2 linked regions of the Duganella zoogloeoides genome follow. The protein of the gene in region 2 interacts with the protein of the main gene of each other region in a pairwise test. Links are inferred from orthologs where the notes say so. Each region holds a gene or a part of one and is shown on either strand. Other genes may lie near its edges.

Region 1 (2,949 bases), 3.4 Mb from region 2 along the record:
TATCGGCATCCTTGACCGGATTCTTTTTCACATAATCGGCCAGCATGGCGTTGATGATAATGCTCTGGCTGGCGTTGTCGATGGCGGCTTTGACGTCGGCCTTATTGCCATAACCTTGCTTATTGGCTTCCTGCAGCATGACTTCGCGGCCGATCAACTCTTTCTTGACCATTTCGCGCAATTGCGGGCTGTCCGGTTGCTGGCCCTGAGCCACAACTTGTTTGACCATTTGGTCTGCCTTGGCAGCCGGAATGGCTTTGCCATTCACGGTGGCGAGATTTTGCGCAAAGGCGGGCGCTGCAACAACAGCAATCATGGCTAACAACAGACGGGCTGGTTTCAACATCATTATTTAAATCCTTTAAAAGCTTGAGATTGCACTTGGATGCGCATATTACCAACGTAGAACCAAAAACGGCGCCCCGTAGGGCGCCGCCTTGCAGAACATTACTGCACTTTTGCTTTTTTAACCAGTTCTTCCTGGTAAGCTTGTACTTTCTTCTGCATCAGGCCTTCTTGAACCTGGCCCTTGACTTCTTCCAGCGGCGGCAGTTTTACAGCGCGGGTGTCGTCCACCTTGATCACGTGCCAGCCGTTAGGCGTTTGCACTGGCTTCTCGGTCACGCCCCCTTTTTGCAGGTTGACGAAAGCTTGCGAGAACACTGGTGGGAACGACGACGGGGTAGCCCAGTCCAGGTCGCCACCGTTGGCAGCCGACCCGGTGTCTTTCGACTGCTTGGCCAGGTCTTCGAACTTGGCGCCGCCTTTGAGCTTGGCAATCACGTCGTTGGCTTCGGCTTCGGTCGCCAGCAGGATGTGACGCACGTGGTACTCTTTCTCGGCCGAAGCGGCCGCAACCGCTTTGTCGTACTCGGCCTTGACATCGGCGTCCGATACCGGATTTTTCTTGACGTAGTCCATCACCAGAGCGTTGGTGATGATTTGCTGACGGGCGTTTTCGAGTTGTTCCTTGACCGCTGCATTTTTGCCGTAGCCTTGTTTTTCGGCTTCTTGCATCATCACTTCGCGGCCGATCAGGTCTTTCTTGATCAGTTCGCGCAACTGTGGCGAATCCGGCTGCTGGCCCTGGGCGACGACTTGCTTGACGACGGCGTCAACACGCGAGCTCGGGATGGCTTTGCCATTAACAACGGCAACGTTTTGTGCGAAAGCAGGTACGGCGGCAACGGCGAGAAGTGCAATCAGCAAACGGGCTGGCTTGAAAGTCATTATTAATTCCTGTAGGGGGAAGATTTAGCGAAAACCGGAGGAGGGAGTTAGATCTGCTATCTGTGTTTTTGTTCAGTTTTGTGTTCGATTATTTCTGAAACCAATAGCCTGGGTCCACCCCACCGGCACTACATCATACTTCGGACGGTGCCAATGCAGTAATGGCCAATGCATGAATTTCTTTATGCATCATATCGTTCACGGAATCATACACGAGTCGATGTCTTGTGACGAGTTTCTGCCCCTCAAATTGTAACGAAACGATTCTGACACTGTAATGTCCGCCTCCGGAAGCGGCGCCGGCATGGCCGGCGTGCAAATGGGAGTCGTCGTTAAGCGTCAATTCGACCGGGGCCAGGGCCGCTTCCATCTTGCTGCGGATGCGTTCGATGCGGGTGTCGTTCATGGCTGTTCTTTCATGTGACGCGAGAGATAAACGGTCTGGCCGATGATGAAGACGAACATCAACGCGGTGGTGCCAAACATCTTGAAGTTGACCCAGGCGTCAGTATTACCCTTGAACAGCACGAAGGCGACATACCAGTTCAGTACGCCCATCACCGTGAAGAAGGCGATCCAGGCCAGGTTGATGCGGCTCCATCCCGCGTCGGGCAGTTCGACGAACTCGCCCATCGACTTGCGCATCAGGTTTTTCTTGAACACCAGGTCGCTAACCAGCAGGCCGATCGCAAACGACCAGTAAACGATGCTGAGCTTCCATTTGACGAACGCTTCGTCGTGCAGGTAAATGGTGAGGCCGCCGAAGAAGACGAACATGGCCAGCGAGAACCACATCACGCCTTCGACCTTACGCCCGCGCACTTTCAGGTAGGCGATCTGCAGCACGGTAGCCAGGATGCCGACCACCGTGGCCAGCACGATGGGAGCCTGGTCCGGCGTCACGCTGCCACCCGAAATGATGCTGCCCAAGTAGGTGTTGGTGAACACCTGGGCTGCTTCGGCATGCATGCCAGCCAGTTTATAGGCGCCGAAAAACAGGATGACCGGGAATAAGTCGAACAGGAATTTCATGTTGCCTCAGTATTTATTTACTCTTGTGGATCGAACCGTAACGACGCCGAGTTGATGCAATAACGCAGCCCGGTTGGCGGCGGGCCGTCCGGGAACACGTGTCCCAAGTGGGCGTCGCACACGGCGCACAGAATTTCGGTGCGCAGCATACCATGGGTACGGTCAGTTTTCTCGATCACGTTGGCCGGATCGATGGCTTCGAAGTAGCTGGGCCAGCCGCAACCGGAGTCGAACTTGGTATCGGAGCGGAACAGCGGTGTGTCGCAGCAGACGCAAGTATAGATACCGTGTTCGTGGTGATCCCAGAACTTGCCGGTAAAGGCGCGTTCGGTGGCGGCGTGGCGGGTAACCTGGTATTCCATCGGATCGAGCATGGCGCGCCATTCGGCGTCGGACTTGGTGACTTTATTGGTCATGGCTTAGATCTTTCTTAAGAAGAACAACTTACTTCGAGATGGCTGGCCCAGTCGGGGGGCAAGGCGGCGTACTGGTCATGCTCGGGCTGCTCGTCGTATGGATGCTGCAGGATCGCCAGCAATTTCGCCACTTCCGAGTAATCCTGCTGTTGCGCTTTGTCGATCGCTACCTGGGCCAGGTAATTGCGCAGCACGTATTTGGGGTTGATTTGGTTCATCGCAAGCTGGCGGTCGGCATCGACACTGTGCTCGGCTTGCAGGCGCTGGCGGT
Region 2 (4,075 bases):
GATCTGGTTGACGCACAGATTGGAGTGGGCGCCGTACGACAGGCCGACCGAAGCCGAGGCGCGCGAGATTTCTTCCATCGCCACGATGTGGGCCAGGTAGCCCATGTTGGCGCCGCCGTATTCTTCGCCGACGGTCACGCCCAGCACGCCCAGGTCGCCGAGCTTGCGCCACAGGTCCATCGGGAATTGATCGGAGCGGTCGATCTCGGCCGCGCGCGGCGCGATTTCGGCGGCAGCGAACTGCTGCACCGCTGCGCGCAGGGCGGCGATGTCCTCGCCATGGTCAAAGGTCAGTCCGGGCAGATCGAGCATGTCTCTTCCTCATTGTTGTCATGGGCGGGAATCGGCGTTCCCTGGAAAGTCCGATGATACTCTTGAGTGACGTTAACGTAAACGTCAACCGTGCTTACTCCAGGGGCGCGGACTTGCCCTCGGCTGCCGCCGCGATCAGCTGCCGGCACTCCTCTTCGTGGGCGGTGATCTCGGCCAGGGTCATTTCGATGTCTTCGCGCTGCTGTTCTAGGGTCTCGCGGTGGCGTGCCAGTACTCCCAGAAAATGGTTCATTTGTACCGCCGTATCCTTGGGCGTTTCGTACATATCGACCAGGTCGCGGATTTCCGACAGAGGCAAGCCCAGCCGTTTGCCGCGCAAGGTGAGCTTGAGGCGGGTGCGGTCGCGCGGCGTGTACACACGGTTACGTCCGCCAGTGCCCTCACGTGACGGGCTGAGCAGCCCCTGGTCTTCATAGAAGCGGATGGCGCGTGCCGTGATGTCGAATTCACGGGCAAGTTCGGTAATGGTATAGGTGGACATCGGCAAAATAATTGTTGGATTTCCGCTTACGTTAACGTTAGTGGTCATTGTAGCGTGGCAGCCGTTGCTTGCGACATTTCTTGATTTATCGGTCCCCACAGTTTAGTGTTCCACAACAGCAAAAAACAAAATAAAATTCGCTGCCCGACAAGCCGTCTCCTGCTTTTGGCAGAGCCGATAATGTTACCTTTAGAACCACATAGCGTCACAATTCAAGCTCCGCTTCAAGAGACTGACTTTCATGACGCAACATGAAATAGTGCAACGATGAATTCCTCTAATGAACGCGAAAGCTTTAGCCAGCGCCTTCAGCAAGCGCTGAAGAATGCCCATTACTCTCCTGACAGCCCCACCCGACTGGCGCGCGAGTTCAACATCCGCTTTGACGGGCGACCGATTACCGTCCACGCAGCCCGTAAATGGCTGGTGGGCGAGGCGATACCGACCCAGGAGAAGCTGCGCATGATCGCCCAATGGCTGGGTGTGCCTGCCGAATGGCTGCGCTTTGGTGGCGCCGAACACGGCACCCCCGAAGGCGAGGGGGCCAGCGGTGTCTCGCGCTTCGAGTCGGCCGACGTCAAGTTAATTGCTGATTTACAGCGCCTGGATGAACATCACAAGCAAATTGCCCGTGAATTTATTCGCATGCTGGTCCGGGTTAACTACCAAAAGTAATAAACTTGCGCGGTTTTTGCAGTGCCGGAAAAGGCCGGTTGCACTGTTGCCGTGTGAACCTTGTTTCATGACTTTTCCGCTTTTTGTTCGGAATTCTGGACGCTGCGTTGATGCCCATCAACGTTACTTTTTTATTTGAAGTACGTTTGCGAATTGTCATGGGTCGGATACCGATTTCAGGCACAATAGGGCGTCAGCACCGCTGACTTGCAACAGTAAGTGGGGGTCATACGCTTGCGGTTGCAGTGGTCGTGATTACTTGGAGTCCAGCCTTTGAGCAGCCATATGAAAAGTAACTACAGCAACGTCGCGCAGTTGAAGGAATTGATGACCGCCCCGCCCATGACAGCTGCCAAACATGCCGAGGTCATGCGCAAGCGCATCGCCGACCGTCGCATGGTGGAAGAAGCCAGGGAACTGAAAAAAGCGGAAGACGGCCTGCGCTTCGGCGCGCGGTAAAACGTGGATCGCATTGCCGGCTGAGCTTGCCGGCAGGGTTGCCGCTGATGTGGCGAATCGGTTTGCGACCGAGGTTGCGACTATGGGTGCGACTGACTTTGCAACTACGGTTGCTCACGCTCGTCGCAGCCGGGTGCTGCGACGGACTGCTTCATGCCATGCCAGCGCGGCGTCAGTGCGTGGTCGATGCCGAACAGGTCGATCACCCGGCCCACGGTGTGATCCACCATCTCTTCGATCGATTGCGGCTTGTGATAAAAGCCGGGCAGGGGCGGGTAGATAATGCCGCCCATTTCCGTCACCGCCGTCATATTGCGCAGGTGCGCCAGGTTGAACGGGGTTTCGCGCACCATCAGCACCAGGCGCCGGCGCTCCTTGAGCACCACGTCGGCTGCCCGCGTGATCAGGTTATCCGACAGGCCGTGCGCCACCGACGCCAATGTCCTCATCGAGCACGGCGCCACCACCATCCCATCCGACTGGAACGAACCGCTGGCGATCGACGCGCCGATATCGCGCACCTTGTGCACGACATCGGCAAACGCCTCGACATCGCGCCGCTGCAAGCCAGTTTCCTGGTGCAAGGTCAGCACGGCAGCGTCCGAGACCAGCAGGTGGGTCTCGACACGAGGTAGGTGTTGCAGATGCTGCAGCAGTCGCACGCCATAAATGGCGCCGGTAGCGCCGGTGATGGCGACGATCAGCCGCAGCGGGCGATCAGCCATTCAACAGGGCTTTCAGTTCGCCCGATTCGAACATTTCGTTCATGATGTCCGAACCGCCGATGAACTCGCCCTTGACGTAGAGCTGGGGAATGGTTGGCCAGTTCGAGTAGTCCTTGATGCCCTGGCGAACTTCCGGATCTTCCAGCACATTGACGGTGGCAATGTTTTCAACGCCGCAAGCTTTCAGGATCTGGATTGCACGGCCGGAAAAGCCGCACTGCGGGAACTGGGCGGTGCCCTTCATGAACAGCACCACCGGGGTGTTGCTCACGGTCTCTTTGATCCAGGATTGTACGTCGCTCATAGCTGCCTCGGTAATGAAGTAAATAGATGGCGACATTTTATAAGAAATGCGCGCTGCGCGTATCGCTGAAGGCGGTCGACGGGCCCGCCGTGGGCCGCTTCCAACGAATTTGTTGACATTACGAAAAAACATTACTACTATGTGTCTCGCTATATCGATGCCCGATATAGCGAACATCGATACAGGGGAGGCTCATGAGTGATATCAATTTTGCCAAGTACCTGCCGCTGTCGGAGGCCACGTTTTACGTGATGCTGGCGCTGAACGAACCGGCCCATGGCTACGCCATCATGCAAAAGGTCGAGTCCATCAGTGGCGGCAGTGTGACGGTGGGGCCGGGGACCTTGTACGGCGTTTTCGGCGCGCTGGAAAAACAGGCCTTGGTCGTCAAGGTGGCGGAGGAAGAACGGCGCAAGGTATATGCGTTGACCGAACTGGGCCGCGTAGTCATGGCGGAACACGTGCGGCGTCTGGAAATGATGGTCGGCAGTGCGCATGCCTTGTTGCATGCAGCGGCTTAACAATAAATCGAGAGGCGATATGAATAACGGTGCGGTAGTGCGGAAATTCAAGTTGTGGTTTGTGTGGCAGGACGAGCAATTGCAGCAGTGGCTGCAGCAACAGGCGGCGCAGGGACTGCACTTGCGCAGTACCAACGTGTTGTGCCTGCATACCTTCGTGCGCGGAGCACCGGCCGACATGGTCTACCGCTGGGATGCCGGCGACCAGCGCAAGGATCCGCATTACATGCAGTTGTTCCAGGACGCCGGGTGGGAACACGTGGCATCCACCGCCGGCTGGCATTGCTGGCGCAAGGCCCGGCGCGCTGGCCAGGTCAACGAAATTTTTACCGACAACTCCGACAAGATCCGCAAGTACCAGCGCGTGATGGTGCCGATACTGGTCATCCTGGCGATCCAGTTGCTGACGCTGGCGGCCAATCCTGGCGTCAAAATGGTCCTGACCGGCAGCAATCCCGCCGCAGCGACACCGATGGTGTCGGGGGCGGTGGGGATACTGGTCGGCTCCGCGCTCGTGTTTGCCTATGCCGTCGTCAAGCTGATGCAACGCACCGCGCAACTGAAGCGCCAGCGCGCT

What was found.
Region 1: the proteins of grxD (region 2) and SR858_RS11985 interact in binary tests that used the Escherichia coli proteins (3 or more experiments, as listed by UniProt). The link is inferred for Duganella zoogloeoides from one-to-one orthologs.

What each region holds. Positions count from the first base shown.
Region 1 is NZ_CP140152.1:2,696,590-2,699,538, forward strand. It holds SR858_RS11985 (BolA family protein), read right to left. Parts: upstream 1,637-2,949; coding sequence 1,364-1,636; downstream 1-1,363. Other genes in the region: SR858_RS11975 (foldase protein PrsA), read right to left, coding at 1-349; SR858_RS11980 (peptidylprolyl isomerase), read right to left, coding at 448-1,230; SR858_RS11990 (septation protein A), read right to left, coding at 1,633-2,262; msrB (peptide-methionine (R)-S-oxide reductase MsrB), read right to left, coding at 2,280-2,678; SR858_RS12000 (protein adenylyltransferase SelO family protein), read right to left, coding at 2,693-2,949. UniProt on the Escherichia coli protein: Transcriptional regulator that plays an important role in general stress response. Has many effects on cell morphology, cell growth and cell division. Acts by regulating the transcription of many genes, including dacA (PBP-5), dacC (PBP-6), ampC and mreB.
Region 2 is NZ_CP140152.1:6,102,747-6,106,821, forward strand. Bases 1,322-4,075 are described here. They hold grxD (Grx4 family monothiol glutaredoxin), read right to left. Parts: upstream 2,978-4,075; coding sequence 2,666-2,977; downstream 1,322-2,665. Other genes in these bases: SR858_RS26795 (hypothetical protein), read left to right, coding at 1,322-1,489; SR858_RS26800 (hypothetical protein), read left to right, coding at 1,775-1,948; SR858_RS26805 (UbiX family flavin prenyltransferase), read right to left, coding at 2,053-2,673; SR858_RS26815 (PadR family transcriptional regulator), read left to right, coding at 3,172-3,498; SR858_RS26820 (DUF2812 domain-containing protein), read left to right, coding at 3,560-4,075. Outside these bases: SR858_RS26785 (isovaleryl-CoA dehydrogenase), read right to left, coding at 1-312; SR858_RS26790 (MerR family transcriptional regulator), read right to left, coding at 407-814; more of SR858_RS26795, read left to right, coding at 1,082-1,321. UniProt on the Escherichia coli protein: Monothiol glutaredoxin involved in the biogenesis of iron-sulfur clusters.